Regions from separate parts of the Flavimarina sp. Hel_I_48 genome, predicted to be linked through region 2. Evidence: riboswitches for the same ligand, from Rfam matches in the RefSeq annotation. Region 2 holds a riboswitch; the other holds the start of a gene.
The links. Region 2 has a riboswitch for S-adenosylmethionine ahead of P162_RS10690 (O-acetylhomoserine aminocarboxypropyltransferase/cysteine synthase family protein). Riboswitches for the same ligand answer to the same signal wherever they lie in the genome.
Positions count from the first base shown of each region.

Region 1 (7,357 bases), on a different contig from region 2:
TTCCTCTTAGTGCTTTATATAATTCTTGTCCACTAATATCATTTTCTGGACAATAACACTGAAAAGCCTTACCTGAATTAAGAGTGAATCCTTCGATACCTAAATCACCATTTGCATCTGGCATTTTTTGATAATTTTCTTTCTTGTAAGAAATTTTAAAAGCCAGTTGACAAGTTTCCTCCCAAGTGTCTGGATTGAACTCACCGTAATTCGTTTTAAACATAGAATTGAATTCTTTTATATCTTTTTAACCTGGGAAAATATTTAAGGAATAGAAATTTTAAATTAATAGCGTCAATAATTATCCCAACCTATCCACCTATCCATTCCCTCCTGATACTGTAAATATCCTTCCAAGGCCACTACGTCATTATCTCGCTCTACTTTGAATTCTAATGGCTGGTTGTATATGTGACCGGCTTTCCAGGCTTTAAAACAGTCATGAAGGGCTTTTATGTCTTTATCTTCGGTCAAGTCCATATCAAGTGAGTATAATTGCTGTATCAATGGGATAATCTCTAATGCTGTACCGTTGTCGTAATGTATTAATGGCGAAAGTCTTAGTATATTATCCTGTGAATCCCGACCCGTAGTGGCTTTTAGGAACATCATTGCAATATAATTGGCCGTGTCTGGTGGTTGGTATAGGATGGTTTTGGCCTGATTGAGGACGGTATCTTTAAAGAAATTAAATTGTGAGGTCAATTTACCCAGGGCCCATTTCTTCCTCCTGAACCTAACCGCTGTTTGTTTCCTTTCCCAAAATTTTTTTTTGGTGTCGGCTGACATTAAAGAATTGCTGGTGCCGAGTGATACTACCCTAATATCCTTAAAATCTATCCCGAGCTTAAAGGCTTCTATGATTCCTGCTAAAACAGGATTATTGAAGCCGCCCAAAGCTCCATCCCAAAGTTCAAAGAAAATATCGCTTTTCTTAGCTTTAAAGCGCACAGGGAAATCGAAGTATTGTACCGGAGCATTAGAAGAGCCGTTGATGGCTTCCGTTAACTTAATCGAATCAAATTCCTTTTTGTTTGCACCGTACGACTTAAAGAATTTTGCGCGGTTGTTTAAGGCATCGTAGGTGCAGACCACAATTTTAAGGGACTCCTTACCTATCTTTGCCGGAATTTCGGTCATTTGTACCTCATGGATGTTTGGGAATAAATTTATAAAAGCTTCCTTTTTCTTTTTGCTACTGTATTTAGGCCCAAAGGGTATTCCTAATGCTCGTAAATAATCTATTGGAAAATATCTATCTTTAAAGCTATTCTTGTAGAATATACTTTCCCTGTTTGCCTTAACCTGAAATAAGTCCATCGCCTCATCCAGGGAATAATTTTCTGCCAGAGCAGCCAGGACAATGCTCCCGCCTGAGTTAGCAATGACCAGATCATACTTCTTAAGAATCTCGTGACCTGAGAGATTTCCATAGCGGTCTTTCAACGTAAGTAATTGGATAAGGGCCCAACTTCCACCGCCGTCAAGAGAAAGGATTTTATACATATTAAAGCGTTAAATTTTTCTATGGTCTTAATTTTTAAACTTCTTAAAAGTATAAACTTGTTGAGGATCAATGGTTAAAATTGACAGTTATATTTTAACAAAGTTGTTAACATTTGATGGGAAATTGGATAATCTACTTTGCTAAAATCAGTTATCAATCGGCATTAAATTAACTATTGACGGGGAATTTGAGATAAAAAATAGAAAATAATTGATCGGTTGAGAATAATGCTTTTGTAAAAATTATTGCGTTAGAATATATAAAGAATCTATTTTCTCCATTTCCGTCGATTCCTAAAAAGGCTCTACAGCAATTCCAGGAGCTAACTGCTCAAAAGGAATACTTCGTTTGGCATACGGTAATGTGATTTCTTTATAAATAAATGAATAGTAAAAACCAATGTTGGCCGCATCTGCCTGGCTACTTTTATAGTAAACTTTATCGTTTATGGTCAAGGATATAACCCCCAAAAGAAATCGTGCAGCCGTTAAGTTACAACGAATATAAGTTTCCTTAGGATTCTGAAGAGCAGTACCTTTCGCATTTACTCAATACCTATCAAAAAATAGCTCTAAAATTTTAAAAACTCACCCACTCCCCTAACCCTCCAAATCCAACATCAATTACCTATTTATCAAAAAACAACCCTCCCCCCACATTACAAAAAAATTAACCTTTAAATCCCCATAAATCCCACCTTCCTAAAGTACTTTTGCCGCCTTAAAATAATTATCCAGAATCTCATACGGGAGATAGCAACCTGCAGTAACGAGCAAGGTGCTACAATAGATACGCCAATTACCTGGAAACCTTGTTAACCACAGTGCTTTGTAATTTTTGCTATTTCCATTTTTGAGCATATAAAAAGCAATGGCACAAACGCAGCAGCAAACCCCAAAATTCTCGGCACTACTCCCCCTATTCGTTTTTGTGGGCATCTTCCTGGGCGTGGGCATCTATCAAAACGACTTTTACGCGCTTCCTGCACCCATCGCGGTTATCGCGGGGATCGTGGTCGCGTTTATACAATTCAGGCAGCCCATAAATACTAAGATAGACACGCTTTTAAAAGGCTGTGGGGATGATAAAATCCTGACCATGTGCCTTATTTATCTGCTTGCGGGTGCTTTTGCCGCGATTACAAACGCGACCGGCAGCGTAGATGCGATCGTAAATATGGGGCTGGATTATATTGCGTTGCAATATATTTATGTGGGTATTTTTGTGATTGCGGGATTCCTATCGGTTTCCACGGGGACGTCTGTGGGTGCGATCGTTGCCCTGGCGCCCATTGTGGTGAGTTTTGCGGCAAACAGCAGTGCAGAGTTGGCTATACTTTGCGGGGCGCTTTTGGGCGGTAGTATGTTTGGGGATAACTTATCGGTAATCTCCGATACGACCATTGCGGCGACCCAGTCGCTGGGGACTAAAATGAGTGATAAATTTCGGCAAAACATTAAAATCGCCATTCCCGCTGCGCTGGGTACGATCGCTATTTTGGTTTTTCAGGGAGTTGATCTTAACGCGACCACTGCCATGAATTACGAGTATGACGTACTTAAAATTATACCCTATGTTCTGGTGATCGTTCTTTCTATAATTGGTCTCAATGTGTTTATCACGCTTTTTCTGGGCGTGCTTGCCGCAGCGCTCTTGGGAATTGTTTATGGGGATTTTACGCTGCTGGAATCTACCAAGATTGCCTACGAGGGCTTTACCAATATGACCGAAATTTTTCTACTTTCCCTGCTAACCGGCGGACTCGCAGCGCTGGTAGCCAGTAATGGTGGGATTGAATTTATACTCGTAAACATCAAGAAACTGATCAAAAATAAGAAAACGGCAGAGCTGGGCGTTGCCAGCCTGGTAAGCAGCATCAACATGGCGATCGCAAACAACACGGTTTCCATTATTATTGCCGGGCCTATTGCCAAAACCATCAATGACGAGTATAGCCTGGACAATAAGAAAACGGCTTCTATTTTAGATGTTTTTGCCTGTATCACTCAGGGATTGTTGCCGTATGGCGCGCAGGTGCTGATGATCTTAAGTTTCTCAAACGGAACGATAGATTACGTGGACCTGGTTTCCAATACCTGGTATTTACTCTTATTATTGATCTATACGATACTCTTTATCCTATTGAATCCCATGCGTAAAGCGAAAGCGTAACGGATTTAATTATGGAAACCTTTTTATATGCTGATTTTAATTGAAATATGTTTCTAATCTAGAGGTTCTTTTCGTTCAACATTTATATGCTAAAAGTTGTCCAACCAGTTTCCGCAGAAAAAAAAGTCAAAACACTAATAATACATTCTAAAATCCAACAGTTTACAGGCCGTAAAGTGTTTCTGATGCAACTCCTCTACCACATTAAAGAGATCATCATCTTCATTAAACAGGTTAAAGAAGACCTTATCCAGGTTGGAACTGCTCAAACCGTCATAGGCATATCCATAACCAGAAACAGCCTTTGCATTGGTAATATCGAGGAAATACTGCGCTTCTTCTTCATCCAGATCCAGCACTTTGGCATTGGAAAAGTGAACGATTTTCCCTCTCAACTTTCCTTCAAACAGCTCGGCAATTTCCTGAAAACTGTAGTAGTAGTCATTTAAACAAATACTGTTGGCTTCCCCGGTCATTACAAGGTAAATAATCTCGTATTCCTTAAAATAATGATCGTCCATGATCAGGGTATTTAAGCTCGCTTCCATGCCCTCAATGGTATCGCAGGTTTGATAAATGCTCGCCACACCGTACTGAAGCGCCAGTGCTTCCAGGCTTTTTTGAACTTCGGTAATTTGGATTGTATCTACATCAGCAACCCCTTCCAGGCAATAAATGAATTTATCAGGATCTAAATCGTGTTTTTGGGGTACTTGCGTTCTTTTTTCTAGCACTTTTAAAATTTTTATTGGCACCGCCAAAGGGTATAATTCCCCGAGGCTTGTCTCGAAATTGAAAACTTGTTCCTAACAAAGGTCTCGAGGTCTTGCCCCGAGGTTGTTTAATGGAATACCCGCAAAGTTAAAATTTTGCGGTATTCTTTTTAAGCAACACTAGGATTAGCTGCCTAATTTAAAATACTTTTTGGCTGCCGTGAGTCTTCGGGAACCGAATGCTTTCTAAATCAAAACAGGTAACCTACTAAAAGCGAATAGAATAAAATCAAGCCCTTCAAATTGTGAATATCTATCCAGATTTTTTGGGATTTCCGCGCTGCCTATCCCCTATTTTTGAATTCCTAAAATCAAAAATTATGAGCGCAACCTGGTATGAATGTAAGGTAAAATATAGAAAACTGGATGAAGCGTCTGGTACTCAAAAGGTAAAAACCGAACCCTTTCTGGTGGATGCGATTTCCTATACGGAAGCAGAAAGCAGGATCACCGAAGAAATGACCGCATACCTTAAAGAGGGCGAGGAAATCTATATTACCAATATCAAAATAGCCAACTATGCCGAAATTCACCCATTTGAAAATGCTGATAGGTGGTTTAAGGCCAAAGTTGCGCTGATCGCCCTTGATGAAAACAGCGGAAAAGAACGCAAAACCAACATCTACCTGCTCGTACAGGCCAATGATGTGAAAGAAGCTTACGAAAACACGGAAACCATGATGAAGGACACTATGGGAGAATACAGCATACCGGCCATTTCAGAATCGCCCATTATGGATGTTTTCCCTTATTTCTCTGGCGACGAAGATGAATCTGAAAAACTCGAGGAATTCCTAAAAATCAAAGAATCGGTTCCCAGCTACGCTACAGATAATGAAGCTTTGGCGATGGAAGATTCCCTTACCGTTGATGCGGAATAATTTTCTTCCGAATAGATAACTGCAAAGCGGGTTTAAAACGCTAATTCCGGTTTAACTCTATTGGAAAAAAAGCTTAAAAAACCGCTTAAAATCGGTAGAAAAGCATCAAAAACCGACTGTTTTAGTCGGTTTTTTGGTTGTTTTCACGGTTTTTATATTCCGTCTAAAAAATACATTGAAAAATAAGTTAAACCATTCATTTATTGGGATTTAATCAATTCTCTAGTTGCGGGTGCGCTGCTGAAACACGTTCAGCATGACGAGAAACGCCTTTTTCGATAAACTGCGCGCTATCAATTCCGCATTCTTTTAGTTTCCCAAAAAACGTCAAGATGGCGATTTTACGCCCTGAAAATTGGTCAAAAAAACCACTAAAATTGTCTAAAAACGGACTGTTTTAGTCGGTTTTTGATGCGTAAAACGAGGTTCCTATAAGTGAAATATAGATAGTACCTTTACATCTGATATTTATACCGGCGATAAGCCGTCACTTCAATACAACTTATGCCCTTTAAAAAATTACACCCGCAGTTACAGGAACTACTTGCCGAACAGGAAATAGACACGCCCACCCCGTTGCAGCGCAAGGCGATCCCGGTCATTAAAAGCGGCGCCAATGTGTACTGCACGGCACCGGCGGCAAGTGGAAAAACCACTACCATGCTGCTTACCACGCTGCACGAACTCAATTGCGAGGCGGTGGGCGAAGCACCCAGGGCCATTGTACTGGTAGAGAACAAAGAAAAAGCGCTTGAGCTGTACGACACATTTTTACGCTATACCCGGCACACATCGCTACGCGTGTATGTGGGCTATGAACGTTTGCATGTGGATATCCAGAAATCTGAGATTTTTATGGGTATTGATATTTTGATTTCCACCCCAAAAGCGCTGAACAAACTTTTATTGGCAAACGGAATGGCTGTTTCCGAAGTAAAAATTTTTAGTGTGGACGATGCGGAATTCCTAACCAAACGCGACGTTTTTGCCGCCATGCTGTCGATTACCCAGCGCATCAAAAAAAGCCAGTATGTCCTTTACACCGAAGAAATGCACCCCATGCTGAAGCGTTTCAAAACCCATTTTATGGAATTTTCAAAAACGGTAAAGGTTTAGGCGTATTTAAAGAATAGCCTAGTTCGTATCAAACGAATAATAAACTTGAGCAGGACGAAAAAAATTTTAGGTCAGATTTTATGATGATACCCAAACTGCATTACCGGTCGCAGGGAAATTCCCCGGCAGAACATCTGGAAAACATTCAGAAGGCCTGTACTTCGGGTATTGAACTCGTTCGCCTGGACCTGCCGGAACGTTCCGAAAAGAAAGTTCTTAAAATCGCCCGGAAAGCACGGGAAATCACCGCGCATTTTCAGACCCGTTTACTTATTGATACGCATTACAAAGTAGCCAAAGAGATAAAGGCCGATGGCGTGCACCTTTCCTCAAAGTCGGTCTCCCCTGCCCTGGTTCGTAAACATTTATATCCCTGGCAAATGCTGGGCGCCACCGCACATACGCTTGAAGAATGCGAACTTCTGCTTGCGGAAGAAGTGGATTATATCAGTTTAGGTCCGTACCGGAATTCAGCAACCCAAAAAAGCGATCTCACGGAACTGGGAATTGCCGGCTATACACTTATAACGGAAGCCCTGAATACCGAAACGCCCCTACTTGCTTTTGGTGGCATTACTACAGAAGATGTAAAAGAACTTCTCGCGGCCGGTGTTTCCGGGATTGTGGTGGGTGATGCCATTACAAAAGACTTTAATTCCATACGCACCTTTAATCAACTCCTAAACGCTTCGGTCACCGAAGAGCAGCGCCATAGTTTTGAGTAGAAAGATCAAACAAACTTTCCGCAGGGGTTACCATTAAGGAAACATTTCAGTGCGATGAAAAAGAATCCTTCCATAATATTATCGAGCATTTTATCTGATTGAACCGCAACATAGCGATATCAAGTCGCTAAGCACGGGCAATTCCTATAATCTGAAATACTTTAATAATATACTGACCTTAAG
Region 1 covers NZ_JPOL01000003.1:172,998-180,354, forward strand. Annotated here, with positions in the region: gene P162_RS16640 (hypothetical protein) at 1-223, opposite strand, end outside; gene P162_RS16645 (patatin-like phospholipase family protein) at 295-1,506, opposite strand; SAM-I-IV-variant riboswitch at 2,232-2,329, shown strand; gene P162_RS16655 (Na+/H+ antiporter NhaC family protein) at 2,378-3,679, shown strand; gene P162_RS16660 (DUF6642 family protein) at 3,814-4,413, opposite strand; gene P162_RS16665 (DUF4494 domain-containing protein) at 4,773-5,333, shown strand; gene P162_RS16670 (DEAD/DEAH box helicase) at 5,838-6,449, shown strand; gene P162_RS16675 (thiamine phosphate synthase) at 6,530-7,174, shown strand.
Region 1: linked by a shared signal. The riboswitch ahead of P162_RS16655 (Na+/H+ antiporter NhaC family protein) and the one ahead of P162_RS10690 (O-acetylhomoserine aminocarboxypropyltransferase/cysteine synthase family protein) in region 2 are both predicted to bind S-adenosylmethionine.

Region 2 (7,357 bases):
TAAAGTTGGTCTTTGCTATTCCAGTGGTAAGTAGCCTATAATTTTGCAGGGTTAAGGTTTTTGTAAAGTATTGTATTTGATAGGAAAATTCAGTTAAATTGGTGCCTACCAAGACTTTAAAAAATGAAAAAATTCATACTATTTATATTTATAACGTTTTTTTTTCTTGCCTGTAAAAACGATAATACGGATTGTTGTGTAATGCCCAATGAATTACCCAATGTAGACGGACTGGCTATTTCGCAGAGCGAAAACAGTTTTGATAATACCTATAATGCTATACGCTCTGCATTGCAAAACAATGATGCCATAGGAATTGTTGCTGAAGTTGATCACGAAGCTAACGCTGAATCCGTTGATCTGGAGCTTGGTCATAGCAAAGTAATACTTTTCGGTAATCCCAATCTGGGAACGCCTCTAATGCAGGAAAATCAGTTGGCCGGGCTGGATCTTCCTCAAAAAATACTGGTTTACGAAAAAAATGGGAATGTTTTTGCCGCTTATAATAGCACGGGCTATCTATCTAATCGCTACAACCTGACTGCAATGACCCTGGAGCAAATTGAAATAGCGCTGAGCGATCTGGTCACAAATGCAACGAATGTTGTACCCACAATTCCAGGAGATGATACTGTTGATTTTCAAGAAGGGGTAGTTACGGTAGATAGCAATAAACCCTTTAGCGCAACTTATGATGCGTTAAGATCTGCGATTGCTGACAATAGCAATCTGAAAATTATTGCTGAACTTGATCATCAGGAGAATGGCACGTCTGTGGGTAAAACGATTCGCCCCACACGGTTGATTGTTTTTGGAAATCCCAGGTCAGGTACGCCCCTTATGCAAAACAAACGTAGCATCGCTATAGATCTCCCTCAGAAAATGCTGGTTTGGCAAGATGATGCAGGAATCACCCATATTTCGTACAATGACCCAGATTATTTGGCCAGCAGGCACGCTATTGATGGAAATACCGAGATTTTAAAAACTATTTCAGATGCGCTCAGCAACCTTAGCGAAGCAGGAGCAAAATAGAAAAATAAAATCAGCCTTTTAAACAAAAAGCCTTCCCTTTACGGAAGGCTTTTGTTTGGAATAAAACAATTATTTGGGATAATAAAGGGTAGAAAACATCTTTTTTACACCAAAAATCACCCCTATTTCAATAGTTTTTCTCCCTGGAAACGGTGTTTTTCAATTCCTCTCCGCTTTGCAATCTTTTGTAGTTTTCCACGACCTGATCTGCAATAGAAGAGGGATCGCTTTTACTGGCTGTGTGGGGTGTGATCAGAATCTTTTCATTATCCCAAAATGGATGGTCTTCCGGTAGAGGTTCTGTATGAAAGACGTCAAGGGCCGCGCCGCTTAGTTTTCCATTTTTCAGGGCTTCTGTCAAATCATCATCTACCACATGTCCACCACGTGCGACGTTGATTATATATGCATTATCGGGAAGTTTTTTAAAGAGATTTTTGTTCAAAATATTCTTGGTTTCTTCGGTAAGAGGTAGAAGACAAACCAAAATTTCCGTGGTAGCCAGGAAATCATCCAACTGCTCATCACCTGCAAAACTTTCTAGTCCGTCAATATCTTTTTTAGAATTTGCCCAACCTGTAAGTTTAAAATTATTTCTGTGCAGTGTTTTTGCGACCGCTTCTCCTAAAACGCCAAGACCCATGATACCTACGGTTACATCTGGAGCGCGTTTATAGGGGATAGGTTTCCAATTATGTTCTTTTTGAAAAGTCGTGTATGTATTTAGGTTTTTAATGGCGTTTAGTGTTTGAGCCAATACAAATTCCTGCATATCGCCTATCAGGTTTTCATCAACAATGCGGGTCATCTTAATATTTTCAGGCAGGCTGGGGTCCTCAAAAAGGTGATCAACCCCGGCTCCCATTGATCCAATTACCTTATTGTTTGGATAATTGTCAAAACTTCCGTGGGGAGCTTTCCAGGCCAGGATCATATTCACATCTTCCTTATTTTTCAGGCTTTCTGGGGTAAAAACCGGAAAATCTGGATCTATTTTTTTTATGGCTTTGAGCCATGGTTCGTAATTTTTATCGTTACGTATAAGTAGTAGGGACATAGTACTTTGATTCTGAGAGGTTAAAATTGTAGTTTATCTAGATTGTTTCAAATTTATAGATAAAAAATCATTAGTGCGGGTAGATGGTTTGCAAATCTATTTTTCAAAGGTGGCCTAGTGTAAATGAAGGTACGCATTAGCCTTAACTGGTCAATTAAAAGTATAGATCATACGTTATTTATGATTTTAAGCGGTTTTCCAGATATTTTTGATTTGATCGCCGCATAAAAAAACAGCATCCTTTGAGGGATGCTGTTTTACCATGGAGACTGGGGGTATATTTATATCCCGAAAGTTTCCTTTACCTTATCTACGTAATCAAGTTTTTCCCAGGTAAACAATTCAACTTCTTTCGTTACTTTACCGCAATAGGGGCTTTCAAATATTTTTGTAATCGTTTTTGGTGACTTCCCAAGGTGACCGTAGGAAGCGGTTTCCCTATAAATTGGGTTACGTAATTTCAAGCGTTTTTCAATTGCCGAAGGCCGCATGTCAAATAGCTCACGTACTTTTTTTGCAATTTCACCATCCGTAGCATCTACATGAGAAGAATTATAGGTCTCTACATAAATGGAAGTTGGCTCCACCACACCAATGGCATAAGAAACCTGAACCAAAACTTCATCAGCAACACCGGCCGCAACAAGGTTTTTTGCAATATGACGCGACGCATAGGCAGCAGAGCGGTCCACTTTACTGGGGTCTTTGCCTGAAAAAGCACCACCACCGTGCGCACCTTTTCCACCGTAGGTATCAACGATGATTTTGCGTCCGGTTAGGCCGGTATCGCCATGCGGGCCACCTATTACAAATTTACCCGTTGGGTTTATGTGGTATGTGATCTCCTCATTAAATAGTTTTCCCAATTCTTCTGGGAGGGCATTTTTAACACGGGGAATCAAAATTTTGATTATATCCTCCTTGATTTTTTTTAGCATTTTCTCATCATCGGCATCAAAAGGATCATGCTGGGTAGAAACAACAATGGCGACAATTTTTTGAGGCACATTATCATCCGAATATTCGATGGTGACCTGCGATTTTGCATCTGGGCGCAAGTATTTGATCTCGTTGTCTTCCCTGCGCAATTTTGCAAGTTCGATCATGATACGGTGTGAGATATCAAGTGCAAGCGGCATATAGTTTTCGGTCTCTTTTGTCGCATAGCCAAACATCATTCCCTGATCGCCCGCGCCTTGCTCTTCTTTAGATTCCCGGTCTACACCCTGATTGATATCCTGCGATTGCTCATGAATAAGCGAAATCACGCCACAGCTATCACCACTGAACTTATAATCCCCTTTTGTGTAACCAATATCATTGATTACCTCACGGGCAATAGTTTGTACATCAATGTAAGTATTGCTTTTCACTTCGCCGGCAAGTACCACCTGACCTGTAGTTACAAGGGTTTCGCAGGCAACTTTGGCCTCTGGGTCAAAAGCCAGGAAATTATCTAGAAGCGTATCACTAATTTGGTCTGCAATTTTATCTGGATGTCCTTCAGAAACACTTTCCGAAGTAAATAAATATGGCATAAAAATTCAATATTAAATGTGTGAAAACAGTGCAAAGGAAGAAGACTTTTAGCCTGCCAGGGGAGTGGATACTGCCTTTAGCATTTTTAAGGTTCCCTTGTGGAGCCTCGAGGTAGCAATCAGTCAAATCTTTCCTCAAAATCAGAACAAATGTATATTTTTAATGAAGAATATAAAATTTAATACGTCGATTTTTGAATAATTTATGAATACTGAAAATATTGAGATATAGGACTAACGTCAAACTCTCATTTTAACCCCTGTATTTTACTCCTTCTCAAAAAACGTATTTAAATTATTAGTTTCTATCATTTTTTTGATATTTCCCTTGCAATTCTCAAAAACGTTTTGCAACCTTTACTTCAACGTTCAAAAGCATATTGACGATGTTATCAAGAAAGGCCGAGGGATTAGACCCTTTGACGCCTTAGCAACCCTTTCCCTGTGAAAGAAGGTGCTAAATTCTACCCAGTGCAGGTTTTTGCCATGGATAGATAACGAATGAATTTTTCTTTTTCAGAAAATATTCAACTCCTTAATTCTTTATAACATTTTTGGCTTTTTGATTTTAATCAACCACATTGGGTCAAGTCCATGAGGTATGATTAGGAAATTTTTTTTAGAATTTCAACCTAACAGGTCGGGGAATAAAACCCTCTGGAGGGATTTATTAATTCAAAAACTTAGAAAATGAGCACACAAAAATTCTCGACCCAGGCCTTGCACGCCGGTCATGACACCACAAAAAATGGCGGTACAAGGGCGGTGCCCATTTACCAGACCTCTGCGTATGTCTTTGACAATGCAGACCATGCCGCGGCACTGTTCAACCTTTCCCAACCGGGCAATATTTATACCCGGCTCAACAATCCCACAAACGATATTCTAGAGCAACGTCTTGCCGCAATTGAAGGCGGTATTGGCGCTGTGGTTACGGCTTCGGGAGCGGCAGCGATCAACACAGCTTTACTTACCTTATTAAAAACTGGCGACCACATTGTATCTTCCAGCAGTCTTTATGGAGGCACTTATAATTTACTGAGTGTCACCTTACCCCGGTTTGGGATTGATACTACTTTTGTAGATCCAGGCGATGCCTCTAACTTTCAGCATGCCATAAAGGAAAATACCCGCGCGATCTTTATAGAATCCCTCGGGAACCCAAAACTCGACGTGCTGGATATTGAAGCTATTTCTGCGGTAGCAAGAGCGAACAAGATTCCGTTGATCGTTGATAATACGGTGGCAACGCCGGCATTGCTCAACCCTATTAAACACGGCGCAAATATCGTAATCCATTCGCTTACGAAATATATAAATGGAAACGGGACGTCACTTGGCGGAGCCATAATCGACGCCGGGACTTTTGACTGGTCCAGCGGAAAATTCCCTGAGTTTACAGAACCTTCAAAAGGTTATCACGGTTTAATTTACCACGATGCCCTGGCAGAAGCTGCATTCATCGCAAAAGTTCGTGTAGAAGGTTTGCGCGATCACGGTGCCGCTTTGAGTCCGTTTAACGCTTTTCAGATCATTCAGGGATTGGAAACGCTGGAGATCAGGATGAAAAAACACAGCGAAAACGCACTTGATCTCGCAAAATGGCTACACAATCAGGAAGAAGTAGAATGGGTAAATTATCCTGGTCTGGAAAATAGCGAGTATAGCGATCTGGTTAAAAAATATTTGCCAAAAGGCCAAAGCGGGATTGTGACTTTTGGTGTAAAAGGCGGTTTTGAAAGTGCAAAAACCATTGCAGATGAAACCAAGATCTTTTCACTACTGGCAAATATTGGCGATACAAAATCACTCATCATTCACCCGGCAAGCACCACGCACCAGCAACTGGACGATACTGCGCAGGAAGCAACCGGTGTGACAAAAGACTTGATTCGGCTTTCTGTGGGAATTGAAGATATTGAAGATCTGAAAGCCGACTTAATTTCTGCTTTTTCCCATATAGTAAAAGTTTAATTACAGCAGAAAACTGGCTAAAAGGCCAAAAAAATCAGTAAAAATGCCGAAAATCGGCCTATAAACAGCATAAATTGAAAACACTTTCAATACAGAATTTTAAGACACAATCTGGCCATACGCTTGATCTTCCGTTGAGTTATGAACATTTTGGGCAGCCCTTGCACAGCGCTCCCATTATTCTCGTCAACCATGCCCTTACGGGAAACTCGCACGTTGCCGGCGACGATGGCTGGTGGAACAGTATCATAGGCGAGGGGAAATGTATTGATACGCGCAGTTATAGCGTGCTTTCCTTTAATATTCCCGGGAATGGCTACGATGGTTTCTTGATTGAAAATTATAAAGATTTTGTCGCTCGCGATATCGCGGAGATCTTTATTGTAGGACTTGAAACGCTTAAAATTCAGAAGCTTTTTGCCATTATAGGCGGTTCTCTGGGTGGCGGTATATCCTGGGAAATGGCGGCACTGCGGCCCAAACTGACCCAGCATTTGATTCCCGTGGCTTCTGACTGGAAATCTACGGACTGGCTAATCGCAAATTGCCAGATCCAGGAACAGATTTTGTTGAACAGCAGCCAGCCCGTGCACGATGCGCGCATGCATGCCATGTTGTGCTACCGCACGCCAGAATCGTTCAAAAATAAATTTCAGCGCAGCACGAATGCAGATCTTAAGATATTTAATGTCGAAAGTTGGCTGGACCACCATGGTACTAAACTCAAAGATCGTTTTCAGGTTTCTGCCTATAAACTGATGAACCAGTTGCTCAAAACAATTGATGTGACGCGCGATCTTGATAATTCTTTTGAAATTCTTGAAAAAGTAGCCGCTAATATTCATATCGTTGGGGTAGACTCTGATTTGTTTTTTACTCCGGAAGAAAACCGGGAAACGTATAAGCAGCTCGCTCAGGTAAAAAATAATGTAACCTACGGCGAAATTAATTCCGTGCACGGCCATGATGCTTTTTTGATTGAGTTTGAACAACTGGAACAATTACTGGCACCAATTTTCAAGGAAAATAATGCCAATAAGAAGCTAAAAGTGGTCAAATTTGGCGGTAAATCGCTTGCTAATGGAGAAGGTATCGCCACGGTAGTAAAAATCCTGGAGCAAAAAGTGCAGAACAACGAGCGTATAGCGGTAGTACTTTCTGCACGTGGAGGCGCTACAGACGAGCTCGAAGCTATACTGAACCAGGCGCGCGCCGGTGAGGAATATCAACATCAGTTAAAGGCTTTTAAAAAATATCAAAAGGGCGACTACGAGGTAGATCTCAAAGAAGAATTTGAGAAGCTTGACAAACTTTTTGAAGGCGTAAGCCTGCTGCATGATTATAGTCCGCGGGTGAAGGATGAAGTGCTTAGCTATGGCGAACTTATTTCAGTAAAGCTGATTACGCAATTGCTTCAAAATAAAGGGATAAAAGCCCGTTTTGCCGACTCCCGAGAGCTTATCAAAACGAATGATGTTCATGGCAATGCGCATCCGCTGGATAAGGTTTCCAAAGAAAATGTGATACGCCATTTTGCAAAATACAACGGTGATACGGTAAATATCATTACTGGTTTTATAGGCTCAAATGCAGATAATCACACCACCACACTGGGCCGCAATGGCAGTAACTATACCGCGGCACTTTTAGCGAATTATCTTGACGCTTCTGAATTGCAGAATTACACGCACGTGGATGGTATTTATACCGCAAACCCAGAACTGGTCCCTGATGCGCAGAAAATCAGTCAGCT
Region 2 covers NZ_JPOL01000002.1:2,418,772-2,426,128, forward strand. Annotated here, with positions in the region: gene P162_RS10675 (DUF302 domain-containing protein) at 124-1,035, shown strand; gene P162_RS10680 (2-hydroxyacid dehydrogenase) at 1,163-2,092, opposite strand; gene metK (methionine adenosyltransferase) at 2,374-3,630, opposite strand; SAM riboswitch class I at 4,017-4,131, shown strand; gene P162_RS10690 (O-acetylhomoserine aminocarboxypropyltransferase/cysteine synthase family protein) at 4,321-5,604, shown strand; gene thrA (bifunctional aspartate kinase/homoserine dehydrogenase I) at 5,679-7,357, shown strand, end outside.